2 regions of the Rhizobium sp. P43 genome follow, and region 2 is predicted to be linked to the other one. Evidence: riboswitches for the same ligand, from Rfam matches in the RefSeq annotation. Region 2 holds a riboswitch; the other holds the start of a gene.
The links. Region 2 has a riboswitch for cobalamin ahead of bluB (5,6-dimethylbenzimidazole synthase). Riboswitches for the same ligand answer to the same signal wherever they lie in the genome.
Positions count from the first base shown of each region.

Region 1: linked by a shared signal. The riboswitch ahead of AC1PUL_RS17555 (DUF1636 domain-containing protein) and the one ahead of bluB (5,6-dimethylbenzimidazole synthase) in region 2 are both predicted to bind cobalamin.

Region 1 is NZ_CM161539.1:3,498,749-3,506,642, forward strand. Features, by position in the region: gene AC1PUL_RS17540 (FecCD family ABC transporter permease) at 1-643, opposite strand, end outside; gene AC1PUL_RS17545 (ABC transporter substrate-binding protein) at 704-1,657, opposite strand; gene AC1PUL_RS17550 (ABC transporter ATP-binding protein) at 1,685-2,485, opposite strand; gene AC1PUL_RS17555 (DUF1636 domain-containing protein) at 2,482-2,889, opposite strand; cobalamin riboswitch at 2,999-3,226, opposite strand; gene AC1PUL_RS17560 (sugar-binding transcriptional regulator) at 3,669-4,622, shown strand; gene AC1PUL_RS17565 (ABC transporter substrate-binding protein) at 4,771-6,084, shown strand; gene AC1PUL_RS17570 (carbohydrate ABC transporter permease) at 6,227-7,099, shown strand; gene AC1PUL_RS17575 (carbohydrate ABC transporter permease) at 7,111-7,894, shown strand, end outside.
Region 2 is NZ_CM161539.1:1,281,325-1,289,218, forward strand. Features, by position in the region: gene AC1PUL_RS06350 (LTA synthase family protein) at 1-1,659, opposite strand, end outside; gene AC1PUL_RS06355 (NAD+ synthase) at 1,830-3,509, shown strand; gene AC1PUL_RS06360 (TolB family protein) at 3,539-4,375, shown strand; cobalamin riboswitch at 4,414-4,603, shown strand; gene bluB (5,6-dimethylbenzimidazole synthase) at 4,645-5,382, shown strand; gene AC1PUL_RS06370 (DUF2865 domain-containing protein) at 5,339-6,394, opposite strand; gene AC1PUL_RS06375 (acyl-homoserine-lactone synthase) at 6,526-7,167, opposite strand; gene AC1PUL_RS06380 (helix-turn-helix transcriptional regulator) at 7,271-7,894, opposite strand, start outside.

The DNA of each region.
Region 1 (7,894 bases), 2.2 Mb from region 2:
CGAAAGCGAGACCCAGGGCGAGCGTCACGGCCGGGTACGGGATGTGATCCCATTGCGCGAGGCCGAGACCGCCCAGCATCCAGAATACCACCGTGTGAGCGGCACGCGGATCGGCGAAGAAGATGGCAAGATTGGCCAGCGCGGTTGCCACGAATGCAATCGCAACCCCGGAAAGCACCAGCCGATCTGCGGCAGCGCCCGAGAAGCGGGTGACCATGAGGACGGCACCGGTTGCGAGCAGCGCACCGCCAAAGGCAAACAGCGGCACAGTCAGGAGGCCGAAGACGAGGCCCGTGTGAAGCAGCGCGATCACGGCTCCAAGCGCACCGCCGGAGGACACGCCGAGCAGATGCGGGTCAGCCAGAGGATTGCGGGTCACGGCCTGCAGCACCGTACCAACGACGGCCAATCCTGCGCCGACCAGCGCCGCCAGCAGGACACGCGGAAAGCGGACATCCCAAACGATGCTTTCGCGTCCCGGCGACCAGGTCGGCTCGAAGGTGCCCGGTGCGAGCTTGTTGACGATGATCGCCCAGACGGTTTCGACCGGAATGGCGGCCGAGCCTAAGGACACGCCTGCGGTTACGCACAGGACGAGCAGCACCATAGCCAGACCCGTCCAGAGAAACAATCGACCCTGCATTACTGCTGCCTTGCCTATTCCTTGCCGGGCGGGGCCGCGTCCACGGCCCCGCCAGAAGTGTCACATATTGCGAGGATGGAAGGCCTTCGCGAGGCGATCGATGGCCTGGACATTGCGCGGACCGGGCGTGGCCTCGACATATTCCAGGACCACGAAGCGATCCTGCTTGACTGCGTCGAGGTTCTTGAAGGCCGGGTTTTCTTTCATGAAGGCGATCTTCTGCTCCGCGGTCACTTCACCGTAGTTGACGATCACGACGACTTCCGGATTGCGCTCGATGACCGGCTCCCAGGAGACTTCGGTCCAGCTCTTTTCCACGTCTTCCATGATGTTGACGCCGCCAGCGGCCTCGATCATCGCCGTCGGGATGCCAAAGCGGCCCGAGGTGAAGGGTTTTTCGGTACCAGAATCATAGACGAAAACGCGCACAGGCTTTTCGACGGCGCCGATCCGTGTGGTGATGTCGGCGAGCTGCTTGCGGTAGCCAGCCACCAGCGCCTCGGCACGATCCTCGACGCCGAAGATCTTGCCGAGATTCAGGAGATCGACAAACATGTCGTCCATCGTCGGCTTGTTCTTGGCCATGATGTGGATGCAGGATTCGGTCAGCTCATAGACCTTGATGCCGAAGGGGGCGAGCGTCTCGGGCGTCACCTCGCCGCCGACCTTCATGCCGTAGTTCCAGCCGGCGAAGAAGAAATCGGCGTCGGCGTTCAGCAGGACTTCCTTACTCGGATATTTGGGCGAAAGCTCCGGCAGTTCCCGAACACCTTCCCGCAAGCTCTCGTCCAGGGTCTTCCAGCCGGAAACACCGGTATAGCCAACCATTCGGTCCTGAAGCTTCAGCGCCAGCATCATCTCGGTCAGATTGACGTCGTTAGAAATTGCACGCGCCGGTGCGGCGTCAAAGGTGACATCGCGGTTGCAGCTTTTCACGGTGACGGGGAAAGCGGCTGCGGACGTTGCAGCAACCAGTCCTGCCAGCAAAGTGACGGAGGAAGCGACGAGAGAAATCTTGAACACGGTTTATGCCTTTCAGTTTTAGCTGAGCGTTCTGGAAAAGGTGAAATGGCCGGCATGACTGGATGAGCTCGAGACCGAATACATGCGGGCACTGACGCCGAAGGTCTGCGATACGGCATCCTCGGTTAGGATTGCCTCCGGACTGCCGAATGCCGTCATCCGGCCGTGATGCATGATGGCGACATGCGAGGCGAAAGAGGCGGCAAGATTGATATCGTGCAGCGTGGTGATGATGGTCAGCTGGAGCCCCGCCAAGAGATCGAGGATCTCCAGCTGGTGGCGAATATCGAGATGGTTCGTCGGCTCATCGAGGATGATGATCTGCGGGTCCTGTGCCAGGGCTCTGGCGACGAGCACTCGCTGCTTTTCCCCGCCCGACAGGGTGGAGAACTGGCGATGGGCAAGCCCCACGACATCGAGATGTTCGAGCGCATGGATGACGGCCTCATGATCCCGTTCCGCCCAGCCGGTCAGACCCTGGCGCCACGGCACCCGCCCCATCATCACGACGTCTCGGGCGGTGAACGGGAAATCAGCGGGCATTTCCTGCAGGACAACGCCAATCTTGCGGGCGAGCTGGCGGGGCGAGAGGCCGCGAAGATCCGCCCCGTCGATTTCCACTTTTCCCTGAAGGGGTGTCACGCCGCGATAGAGGCAGCGAAGCAGAGAGGTTTTGCCCGCACCGTTTGGTCCGACAATCGCGAGCCGGTCGCCGGCGGCGATGCTGAAGCTTACATCGCGAACGAGATAGTGGCCGAGCTTCGGTCCCCAGGCGAGACCGGATACGGTAACGGAGCAGCCGAGCGTATCGCAACTCATTGGACGGCCTCCGGGCTCATTTCCGACACAAGGATCGCAGCCGGGATGCGGGCAAGGGTCTTGCCACGCAGGCCTGCAGGTCGCTCGGCCTCACGCGTCATGCCATCCGGCATACGCAGATAGAGGTCCGCGAAATCGACCAGGGCCTCAAGGTCGGTGTCGGGCTGAACATCGCCAAAGAGATAGGTGACCTTGCCAGACGCCTGAAAGGCAATCGTGCACGGGCGATCGCAGCCGGCCATGCAGACGGTTCCCGCGACCATGAAATCGGAGCCGGTATCGGCTCCGAGCCGGTGAAGGCTGTCCGTCAGACGATGCAGCAGATCAAGGCCTGGCCGGCATGTTTCGCCACGCCGCCGGCAGTCGGTGCATACCGTTACATGATGTCGTTTTGATTCTGCCACCCAAGCCCTCCGCAGGAGATCTCCGGAGGCAAAATGACAATATGTTGCACGCGCAAAGACGCGCGGCCGCAAAGCCAGTTCGTATCCATCGGCACACCCCGTCCGCTACGTTTTTTCCCACTTGACGGCAGGTCTCCTGGCTTACGGATATCTGCTGCATCCACCTTCCCACGACAAAGCGCAGTGGCCCGGCGCTGACGCGCCGAAAGGATGACAGCAATCCGCCTACAGTTGCGGGGGCAGCCACGGTCTTGGTCCCTGTTGGGTCGTCCGCACCGTGTTCCCTATTAATCCCCTCGGAGTCATCCGCTGGGGAACCGTCATCTGTTTGATTAAGGCCAGCGAGCCCCGTCAGTCAAGTCTTGTCGTTTTGTTATGTAATATCGTTACATTTGTCTAGTGTGATTTTGTCCCGTCCTTGGGGAGAGTACCGTCACGGTTTCACTTCGACACCATGACAATGGCAATGTGTCAGACCTCGCGGGCTCGATCAGCGCTTGTTGTACTCGTCCATGGTCTACGTCCAGGGATCGGGCGAAATCCTTCGCCCATGGATCTCGGCTGCGGCTAGCCTGGCGACATCTACTGAGCCAAGCGTTTCCCTCTCCACAGCGACCATTGAGATCCGGCGTATCATCATCATGACCCTGAGGTTGAAGTGCCTCAAAGGCTCAACCGGTCACCCGTCCGGACGTTCCCGCGGACCTTTGGAAGCAGAGGCCGGATTTGACACGGATCGGCAAAATTGGCAGCAGTGTCTTGGACTGGGAGGAGACTGCATGGCACGACGTGGTGAGGGTCACACAAGACTGGATGATGCGGCTCGGGCCGGATGGCTCTATTATGTCGCCGGCCGGACGCAGGACGAGATCGCCGCCGCCATGGGGATATCGCGCCAGAGCGCGCAGCGCCTGGTTTCGCTCTCTGTCGCGGAAAAGCTCATCAAGGTGCGGCTCGATCATCCGATCGCAGCCTGCCTTGAACTTGCCGACGCCCTCAAACGCAAGTTCGGACTGAAGGAGGTGGAGATAGTTCCCACCGATCCCGGGTCTGAATCCGCAACCGTGGGCGTTGCGGAAGCCGGCGCAGCGCAGCTTGAGCGCTGGCTGAAACAGACCGATCCGCTCGTCATCGCGATGGGCACTGGCCGCACGCTGCGCGCGATGATCGATCAGCTCTCGCCCATGGAATGTCCGCAGCACAAGATTGTCTCTTTGACCGGGAACATCAGTCCAGATGGATCGGCCGCCTATTTCAACGTCATCTTCTCGATGGCCGATGCGATCAAGGCACCCCATTTCCCGATGCCGCTCCCGGTTATCGTGTCCTCAGCCGATGAAAAACAGCTTCTGCACAAGCAACCGCTCGTGGCGCCCACCATTGCGCTCGGCCGGCAATCGGACGTCACCTTCGTCGGCGTCGGCGAAATGAACATGAAGGCGCCGCTTCTGGTCGACGGCTTTCTGAAACCCGACGAGATGCAGGATCTTCTGGGCGCCGGGGCCGTCGGCGAAATCTGTGGCTGGATTTTCGGAGAAGACGGCACACTGCTCAAGCATCCTGTCAATGAGCGGGTTGCCAGCCTGGAAATCCCCTCGCGGGAAACCTCGACCGTTGTCGGTCTGGCACGGGGTCGACGCAAGCATCCGGCGATTCTCGCGGCGGTGCGCGGCGGGCATATCAACAGCCTGATTACCGATGAAGAGGCGGCACGCTATCTCCTCTCCAGCTGAGATAGACTAAATTTTTCAATTGGATTTCATGGATTTAGGTCATCCTTGCGGCACCGCAGCAAGGAATCTGGATTGACATTTTTCGCCCTTGAAGTGAGTAATTGCCCATGAGCAAAGCGAATGCTCATTACTCTTCTGGGAGGAAGACATGAACTTGAAGACGATTTTGCTGGGCGCCTGCTCAGCGCTGGCGCTTGCCGGCATGGCCTCGGCCGAAACCCTGACGATCGCAACCGTCAACAATGGCGACATGATCCGGATGCAGGGTCTGACCTCGGAATTCACCGCCAAGAACCCCGACATCCAGGTCGAGTGGGTCACGCTCGAAGAGAACGTGTTGCGCGAGCGCGTCACGACCGACATCGCGACAAAGGGCGGCCAGTACGACATCATGACGATCGGCACCTATGAAGTTCCGATCTGGTCCAAGCAGGGCTGGCTGCTGCCGCTCGAAAACCTCGGTGCCGACTACGATGTCGATGACCTTTTGCCGGCGATCCGCTCGGGCCTGACCGGCGATGACGGCAAGCTCTATGCTGCTCCGTTCTACGGCGAATCCTCGTTCATCATGTACCGCAAGGACCTGATGGAGAAGGCCGGGCTCACCATGCCTGACGCGCCGACCTGGGAATTTGTCGCCGATGCTGCCCGCAAGATGACGGACCGCGCCAACGACATCAACGGCATCTGCCTGCGCGGCAAGGCCGGCTGGGGCGAGAACATGGCCTTCCTGACGGCCACATCGAATGCCTTTGGCGCCCGCTGGTTCGACGAGAACTGGAAGCCGCAGTTCGATCAGCCGGAATGGAAGAACACGCTCGACTTCTACGTCAAGCTGATGAACGACGCCGGCCCGCAGGGCGCCTCGTCGAACGGCTTCAACGAGAACCTTGCGCTCTTCCAGCAGGGCAAGTGCGGCATGTGGATCGACGCCACCGTCGCCGCTTCCTTCGTGACCAACCCGAAGGATTCGACCGTTGCCGACAAGGTGGGCTTCGCGCTCGCCCCCGACACCGGTCTCGGCAAGCGCGGCAACTGGCTCTGGGCCTGGAACCTCGCCATTCCGGCAGGCTCGCAGAAGGCGGAAGCTGCCGAGAAGTTCATCTCCTGGGCAACCAGCAAGGCATATCTCGAACTCGTCGCTTCAAAGGAAGGCTGGGCCAACGTTCCTCCGGGTACGCGGACCTCTCTCTACGAGAACCCGGAATACCAGACGGCGGCGCCTTTCGCGAAGATGACGCTGGACTCGATCAACGCGGCTGACCCGAAGAACCCGACCGTCAAGCCGGTGCCCTATGTCGGCGTGCAGTTCGTGGCGATCCCCGAGTTCCAGAGCCTCGGCACCTCCGTCGGTCAGCTCTTCTCGGCAGCGCTTGCAGGCCAAATGTCGGTCGATGATGCGCTGGCCCAGGCACAGAGCCTGACCGAGCGCGAAATGACCCGCGCCGGCTACATCAAATAATCCACCTCCCAAACCTGCCTGCCCGGATTGCGATCCGGGCAGGAGAGACCTCGACCGCTTGCGGCCAATGCCGGTCGTTGTCACTTTGCCTCCAACGGGTCCCGGACCTTGTCCGCTTGGGGCCATCAGGGCGAGCTTTATCATGGCTACTCAAAACACACGCACCCTGGCCCGTCTGATGATGGCGCCGTCCGTCGGTCTCCTGCTGATCTGGATGATCGTGCCGCTGGCGATGACCTTGTGGTTCTCCTTCCAGAACTACAATCTGCTCAATCCGGCCAATGTCAGCTTCGGTGGGTTGTTCAACTACCGCTATTTCTACACGGATCCGGCCTTCTTCCAGTCGGTCTGGAACACGCTGCTGATCGTTGGCGGCGTGCTGTTCATCACCATCGTCGGCGGCATCCTTCTGGCCCTGCTGCTTGACCAGCCGATGTTCGGCCAGGGGATCGTGCGCATTCTGGTGATTTCGCCCTTCTTCGTCATGCCACCGGTCGCCGCGCTGATCTGGAAGAACATGATCATGCATCCGGGCTACGGCGTGCTGGCGGACATCAACCGCGCGCTCGGCTTCCAGCCGGTGGACTGGTTCGCGCAATATCCGCTGCTCTCGATCATCATCATCGTCGCCTGGCAGTGGCTGCCCTTTGCGACGCTCATTCTCCTGACCGCCCTGCAGTCGCTCGATGGCGAGCAGCAGGAGGCGGCCGAGATGGATGGTGCACGCTTCATCGACAAATTCATCTATCTGACGCTGCCGCATCTCGCCCGCGCGATCACCGTGGTCATCCTGATCCAGACGATCTTCCTGCTCGGCGTCTATGCAGAGATCCTGGTCACGACCAATGGCGGTCCGGGCTATGCCTCGACCAACCTCGCCTTCCTCATCTACCGCACGGCATTGCTCGGCTACGACGTCGGCGGAGCCTCTGCGGGTGGCATCATCGCTGTCGTGCTTGCCAATCTCGTCGCCATCTTCCTGATGCGCGCCGTCGGCAAGAACCTGGACCGGTAAGGAGACCCGCCATGGCCCGTGCCACAAGCCCCCGCCGCAAGATCCTCTTCACGGTCCTCGCCTGGAGCATCGCCTTCGTGATCTTCTTCCCTATCCTCTACACGCTGATCACCAGCGTGAAGACGGAAACGGAAGCGATCCAGGGCTTCGACATGATCCCCACCTTCACGCTCGAGAACTACGTGACGGTGCAGACACAGCGCGACTACATCAAGCCCTTCATGAACTCGGTTATCCTGTCCGTGGGCTCGACCATCCTGGCGCTGATCGTCGGCATCCCGGCCGCCTGGGCCATGGCGTTTTCGCCGACCCGGCGGACCAAGGACATCCTGATGTGGATGCTGTCGACCAAGATGATGCCTGCCGTTGCCGTGCTTGTGCCGATCTATCTGCTGTTTCGTGATTTCGGCCTGCTCGACACCCGCATCGGGCTCACGGTGATGCTGACGCTGATCAATCTGCCGATCGTCGTGTGGATGCTCTACACCTATTTCCGCGAGATCCCGGGCGAGATCCTGGAAGCCGCGCGAATGGACGGTGCCTCGCTGTTCAACGAGATCGTCTATGTGCTGACGCCGATGGCACTGCCGGGCATCGCCTCGACGCTACTCCTCAACATCATTCTCGCCTGGAACGAGGCCTTCTGGACGATCCGGCTGACCACCACCAATGCGGCGCCGCTCACCGCCTTCATCGCCTCCTTCTCCAGTCCGCAAGGCCTGTTCTGGGCGAAGCTGTCGGCGGCCTCAACGATGGCGATCGCGCCGATCGTCATCCTGGGCTGGTTTAGCCAGA
Region 2 (7,894 bases):
GACGCCACGCTTCGATGACCAGACGACCAGCGGTGTCTCGTGTTCGCGCTTCATCGTTTCGACCGAAGCCTTGCGGGTGGCCACCACATTCGCCATGTAGCCGCTCTCGGTATAGACCTCGTTCAGCGGCGGCAGGTGGTCCCCGAAGAGGACGATGATCGTTTCGCGGCGACGCTTCTTGGCCCAGTCCATCAACGCCTTCAGGCTCTGGTCGGCTTCCTTCACGCCCTGTGTGTATGTGGCAAGCGCACTTTCGCTGGCGGCCGACAGGGTTGGTGCGTCGATCTCGATGGTGTTCTTCGCATAGCGGTTTCGCTCATAGGGACCGTGGCCCTGAAGCGTAACGGCGAAGAAGAAGAATGGTTTCTCGGTGTCTTCCGCTTGCTGGATGATGTAGCGCGTCAGGGATTCGTCGGAGGCGAAGATGCCGCGCTTGTCCATTGCCGGCATGTTTTCTTCCGAGTGGAATTCCTGGAAGCCGAGCGATTGATAGACGTTGTTGCGGTTCCAGAACCAACCCTGGAACGGGTGGAATGCCTTGGTCACATAACCCTTCGATTCGAAAAAGGTGGCAAGCGACGGGACCGGACGACGGATATACTGCTGATAGGGGATGCTGCCATAGGGCAGGAAGGCGTTGGAGAAGCCGGTCAAGGCTTCGAATTCGACATTGGCGGTCATGCCACCAAACTCCGGTGAAAAGACCTGCCCGGATTGGCTCGCACGAATGGTCGGCATGGGATCTGCGGAGAAGCCTACGCTGTTCATGCGGGTGGGATCCCACAGGGATTCACTCATCACGACAATGACGTCGGCCTGACGGCCGGAGAAGAAGGACGCGGGGAGCCTGTCCGTCTGAATGTCTGTGATAGCGACATTGCTGTAGCCGGCCGGGGCCGCGACATTGGCCATCGGCACGTTGAAGGCGAAGGCGAGCAGGAAGCCGTTGTGCCGGTAGTTTTCTTTCTGGTCCCACATCATGGGCACGATGTTGAGGCGATCGCGGAACGCGGAAAACGCCATCGGATCCATCAGAGAGACGAAGCCGGCGAGAAGCGGAAATGCGACGGCCAGACGAATACCGCGGGCAGGCAGGTTCAGGCGCGGGAATACCTTGCGGCTTTTCCAGATCAGGGCGACAAACGCTACCACAAAGACAAGGCTGCCGACGGCAAGCCCGATTGCCTTGAAGGGCTCGGCCGCAACCATGGCCGGCATGAGCTGCATGATCTGACGACCGAAGAGCAGGTCGCTCGGGAAAAGCGGATCCGACAGGAAGAGTTGCTTCTGCCCCGAGAAGAATGCCGGCAGCAGCAACAGGGGGCCGACAAGCAGTGTCGACTGATAGGATTTGCCGATGATCGCATCGGCAAAGGCCAGAATGAGAAAGACGATACCGACGGCCACAGGGCCGGGACGGCTCGTCGAGGTCATGTATTCCACGACATCGATCATGCTGCCACGCGCCAGGACCTCGCTCAGCAGAACGATCGCCGCAGCAATCAGCGCCGTGTTGATAGACTGGACAACGAGCTGGACGATCCAGGACCCGCCGAGCTCACGCTCACGCACCGCACCGAAGGCGGTAAAGATGTTCGCGACTCGCGTTTTCGGGCTGGTCTGGACCACGTCGAACTCCAGGTCATGGGAGGGTGTCATGAAAGGTTCGCATAGGTGTCACATAAGTGTCATGAATGCTACATGAACCGAAAGCGAAGAACCTTTGTTCCCAGAAATTCCGGTGGTTTGGTTAGCGCCGGAGCACCATATAAAGGGGGCGCCCGCGAAGCGACGTTGCGATAGGGCGGGCGAGCGGCTAAATCGGTGTCATGAGCGAAGCAAAGAAGATCTCCGACGTCCTGCGCATAGCGGTGGCACAGTTCAATCCGACGGTGGGTGACGTCACCGGCAATCTCGCCAAGGCGCGTGCTGCGCGTGCCGAGGCTGCCGGGCAGGGGGCCGATCTCCTGCTCCTGACGGAGCTCTTCATTTCCGGCTATCCGCCGGAAGATCTGGTGCTGAAGCCCGCCTTCCTCAAAGCCTGTCTGCAGGCTGTCGAGGCGCTTGCCGCCGATACTGCCGATGGCGGTCCGGGGGTGATCGTCGGCTTTCCGCGGCAGGGCGAGAAGGGCCGGCACAATTCCGTTGCGATCCTCGACGGCGGCAAGATCCTTGCCTTCCGCGACAAGATCGATCTGCCGAATTACGGCGAGTTCGATGAGAAGCGCGTCTTCGTCGAGGGCGAGATGCCGGGACCGGTGAACTTTCGGGGTGTTCGCATCGGCGTGCCGATCTGCGAGGAAATCTGGAACGATCTCGGCGTTTGCGAGACGCTGGCCGAGACGGGGGCCGAGATCCTGCTCGTGCCGAATGGCTCGCCCTATTATCGCGGTAAGGTGGATGTCCGCCATCAGGTGGCGCTGCGCCAGGTGATCGAAACCGGACTGCCGCTGGTCTTCGCCAATCAGCTCGGCGGTCAGGACGAACTGGTCTTCGACGGCGCGAGCTTCGCCTTCAATGGTGACAAGTCGCTGGCCTTCCAGATGAGCCAGTTCGAGGAGACGCTGTCGGTCACGACCTGGCGACGCGCGGCCGATGGCTGGCGCTGTGACGAAGGGCCGATGTCGCGCATCCCGGAAAAGGAAGAGGCCGATTACCGCGCCTGCGTGCTCGGTTTCCGCGATTACGTCAACAAGAACGGTTTCAAGAGCGTCGTGCTCGGTCTCTCGGGCGGTATCGATTCGGCTATCTGTGCGGCGATCGCGGTGGATGCGCTGGGCGAGGAGCGCGTTCGCACGATCATGCTGCCCTACCGCTACACCTCGCAGGAAAGCTTTGCCGATGCCGAGGCCTGCGCCAAGGCGCTCGGCTGCCACTACGACATCGTGCCGATCCAGGAACCGGTCGAGGGCTTCCTCTCGTCGCTGTCGGACATGTTCGAGGGCACCGAGAGCGGCATCACCGAGGAGAACCTGCAGAGCCGTACGCGCGGCACGATCCTGATGGCGATCTCCAACAAGTTCGGCTCGATGGTGGTGACCACCGGCAACAAGTCGGAGATGTCGGTCGGCTACGCGACGCTCTATGGTGACATGAACGGTGGCTTCAATCCGATCAAGGACCTCTACAAGATGCAGGTCTATGCGCTGTCGGCCTGGCGCAACGCCAATGTTCCGCCGGGTGCGCTTGGCCCCTCGGGCGAGGTGATCCCGGCCAACATCCTGTCGAAGGCCCCCTCTGCGGAGCTTCGACCGAACCAGACCGACCAGGATTCGCTGCCGGCCTATCCGGTTCTCGACGACATTCTTGAATGCCTGGTCGAGAAGGAAATGGGTGTCGACGAGATCGTCGCTCGGGGCCATGACATTGCGACCGTACACCGGGTCGAGCACCTGCTTTATCTCGCCGAATACAAGCGCCGCCAGTCGGCACCGGGCGTGAAGATCACCAAGAAGAATTTCGGACGCGATCGTCGCTATCCGATCACGAACCGGTTCCGCGATCGCTGAGCGATCCGGGACGGCCGAGAGGAAGCATCATGCGCAGTTCCGTCGAAATCTTTGACATCAACACCCGCGAATGCGAGGTCGTCTGGCAGACGGAAGATCTCGTCGAGGCGCCGAACTGGTCGCGGGACGGCGAGTTTCTGATCATCAACGGCGATGGGCTTCTCTATGCCCTGCCGCTCGATGAGGAGGACCCAGAGCCGGAACTGATCGACACCGGTTTTGCCGTTAGACTGAACAACGACCATGGCATTTCGCCTGACGGTGCCTCGATCGCCTTTTCGGACCATACGCTCTACGGCAAATCCTGCATTTATCTGCTGGGCGATGGTGACGACGAGCCGCGCCAGGTGACCGACAATATGCCGTCCTATTGGCATGGCTGGTCGCCGGACGGAAAGGAACTTGCCTATTGTGGTGATCGCGGCGGTGTCTTCGACATTTACACGATCTCCACGAAAGGCGGGTCCGAGCGACGTCTGACGCATGGCGAAGGTCACAATGACGGTCCCGATTACTCGCCTGACGGTCAGTGGATCTATTTCAACTCAAGCCGCAGCGGCACCATGCAGATCTGGCGGATGCGCACGGATGGGAGCGACCCGCAGCAGCTGACTTCGGACGGCTACGGCGACTGGTTCCCGCACCCGTCGCCGGATGGGAAGAAGGTGCTGTTCCTCTCCTACGACGCTGACGTGACAGGCCATCCGCGTGACAAGCAGGTCAGGCTTCGGCTGATGGATGCCGATGGCGGCAATGTCGAGACGCTTCTCGAGTTCTTCGGCGGGCAGGGCTCGATCAACGTGCCGAACTGGGCGCCGGACGGAACGGCCTTCGCCTTCGTGCGCTATTTCCCACGGCCTGAGTGACGCTGTCGCTTTTGGTCTGTCCTCCGCAACCTCCGTCAAGTAGAACACCTGTGTCAGGTGCCTGCCGGAAGGCGGGAGAATCGGGAAGCCGGTGAAAATCCGGCACGTGCCCAACGCTGTGAGGCGGACGTGACGTGTGAGGGGAAACCCAGCCACTGGAGCAATCCGGGAAGGTGCGCGTCGCGGATGAAGCCCAGTCAGAAGACCGGCCTGGCGAGATAGACCGAACCCGCGTGGACGGCGGGCGGTTGCGCATTGTGGGGATTACGATGCACGACAGACCGAACGAGTTTCTCGTCCGGACAGCGCCCTTTGCCGAGCCTGACAGGGACGCCGTCTACCGGGCCATCCATACGCGCCGTGACGTGCGCGACCAGTTCCTTCCCGATCCACTGCCGGACGATCTCGTGCGCCGGCTGCTGCAAGCCGCCCATGCGGCGCCATCCGTCGGCTTCATGCAGCCCTGGAGTTTCCTGCTGATCCGCAATTCCGAGACCCGCGAGGCGGTCTGGCAGGCGTTCAGCCGGGCGAATGAGGAGGCTGAGGCGATGTTTCCTGAGGAGCGTCGCAGCGCCTATCGCGCGCTGAAACTGGAAGGCATCCGCAAGGCGCCGCTCAATATCTGCGTCACCTGCGATCCGGATCGTGCGGGGCCGGTCGTGCTCGGGCGGACCCATGATATGCGAATGGATGCTTTCTCAACCGTTTGTGCGATCCAGAACCTCTGGCTGGCCGCCCGGGCCGAAGGGGTGGGCCTCGGCTGGGTCAGCATATTCCACGAGGCGGAGGTGAGGGCGATCCTCGGAATACCGGATCGGGTGCAGATCATCGGCTATCTCTGCCTCGGCTATGTGGATGAACTCTATGCCGTGCCGGAACTTGCGTTGAAGGGCTGGCGCCAGCGCCTGTCGCTCGACGATCTCGTCTTCGAAGACCGCTGGGGCGAAAAGCCGGAGGAGCCCGTCACTCCTGCAGCGGCTGGGGTCCCGGGGCTGCGGGGTTCCTGAGGTCGATCGTCCCCTTGTCCGACGGCAGGAAGGCGGGCCCCACCTGCCTAACATTCAGGTTTGCCTCGTCGAGCTCGCGCTCGATCACCGGCTGGGTGGTCGGCTCTGTCGGTTTTGTCTTGGGGGAGACTTCCATGATCGAGGATTGGTACTCAGGAACGGCAGATCTCGGCGTCATGCGCTGATAGTATTGCTGCAGGTTGCAGCCACAGGAGGGTTCTGCATCGCTGCGACGGTTGCGATAGAGAAAGGCGTTGGGCAGATCGCGATAGGGGCGGCCGGTGACCGCCGAAACCATATCCACTGTCTCGCTCAGTTCCGGAGCATGGAAGAAGAGCTCGGTCTGCGTCCCTGGACACATCTGCTGGCATTGCGCCGCGTCGCGGGCAAAGTTCATCGCCGAGGTCTGAGACGAGATCGGGAAGAAACCGCCGTCGCAGGTGCGCACACAAAGCGTGCGCACATTGCCGCTTGGCAGCATTCCGATGGACGGCGGTGTGGCTGAATAGGCGGCTTCCGCTGCCCTGTCCGGACGGTAGGGTTCTGCCACGCTGTCGAGATAGGGGATGCGCTCTGCCTCTTCTGGATAGGCGGCCTGATCCGGGCCGCAGCCATTTTCCTCAAGCGCCGTGACCAGGGCCGCACGGGTGTCGGCAACCCGGCTCGCGCGCAGATCCGCGAGCCTTGCGGTCAGGATGTCGCGATTGGCCTCCATGCGGGAGATCGCGGTTGCAAGATCGCTGCAGTCGTTGCCGCCATCCGGACGTATCTGGACAATCGACGAAGTCAGGCAGCGGAGCCGACGCTGGTCCTGGCGTGCCTTGCGCAGTTCAAGGTTCTGCTGGGCAATCGCGCTGGCATAACTGTTGATCTCGGGCGATGGCGAGCCCTGTTCGACCAGCACAAGCCGATCCCGCAGCCGTTCGCAGAGCGCCGAGGCTTCCGCCCCGCCCGGGATGACGCTAGCGAGCGTGAGCAATACAGCGATCGAAATTGTTATTCTGCTCGGCACATCCGGATCCCAGTGGTCGCTTGCAAGGCAGAATAAAGCCCTTGTAAACCCAGGATAGCCGAGTGCCGGTGAAATGAAAATGACGGATGACATGGCGGATGCATGCGCTGTCATCCGCCATGCGATGTGGATTACGCGGCCTGCGCTGCCATCAGCGTCATCGGCTCTTCCAAGACGCTGCCGTCGATCGCCGCAATCGCCTTCATCCTATCGAGCAGGTCTTCGGAGACCTCCCAGGATACCGCGACCGCCTGGACAACGCCGATGCGGCGAGGTTCTCCGATCCGGATCCCTGGGCAGCCCATGCGCTTGAACATGCGTTCCAGGAAGACATCCGTGACGGTGACGATATGGCTGAGGTCCGAGGCGAGCCCGAGTTCGCCGACACCGCACATCAGTTCTGCTGCGGCAATTGTGACCTGGTTGCTGGCGCGGTCCTGCGAAATCTCGGGGTCGATGCAGAAGCGGCTGGATTCCCACACGGCTGCACTACGAATTTGCGGCCCATTGCCTAGAAGGATCGGGAATGTATCGTCGAGCATATTCGGCCCGAGGGTTGGCAGCAGACGCAAAGACCCCCGCAACTTTCCTTCCTCACTATAGGAGAGAACATAGAGCGGATTGGCCCGATCATAGTCGTCGATTTCCCAGGCGTCGCGGACTTGCACCTCCCAGCCGAGGAGGTCATGGAAGACCCGCTTTCTCAGCCTGTGCATCGCGTCGATATCGGCTGGAAACTGGCTTCTGCGGCTACCGTTGATGATCCTGATCATGCTTTGCTCCTTCTTGCAGAACGGAACAGGCAAAATGCAGTTCAATGGTCGTTTATGAAACTGACGGTGGCGACAGCTTCAGCGCTTGCAATCTGTGATACGATCAAGGGATTTGCAAAGCGGGCTCGGCCAACCTGGGGATCAGGCCGCGCCATACCGCTTCCGCCACAGCCTGGGCATTGTTGACGACATCGAGTTTTTGACGCGCATTCGCCATGAAATGACGGATGGTGCGTTCAGAAATGCCCAGGATGACGGCGGTTTCCCAGTAGCTTTTGCCGGCTGCAATCCATGCCAGTGTCTCCCTCTCACGACGTGTCAAAGGGCGAGCCCGGGCTTTTTCCTGATGGTCACTGGTTGATGTTTTGATAAAACGTGCATTCAGAAGGGTCGCGAGGCTCAGGATGTCGCGGTCGTTCTGACGGCGCCAAGCCGCCAGTTCATCGAACCTGGAGGGAAACTCGACGAGCAGGCAGCTCTGTCTGCCGGCCAGGGGATAACCGACAACCCTGTGATGGTGATGGGCGGTCCGGTGCCAGGACATGAACTCGATCGGCTCAAGAGCAGAGAGCACGCCGGAAATTTGCTCGAGGATCGGCTTTCGGTTCAATGTCCGCGCCAATTGCTGGGCATTGCGTTTCTGGCTGTAGAACATGTTTTGAACGCGTACGCGCCCGCCGGGGATCACGCCGCTCAAATAGATGATCGGGCCGGTCCCATAGGATGC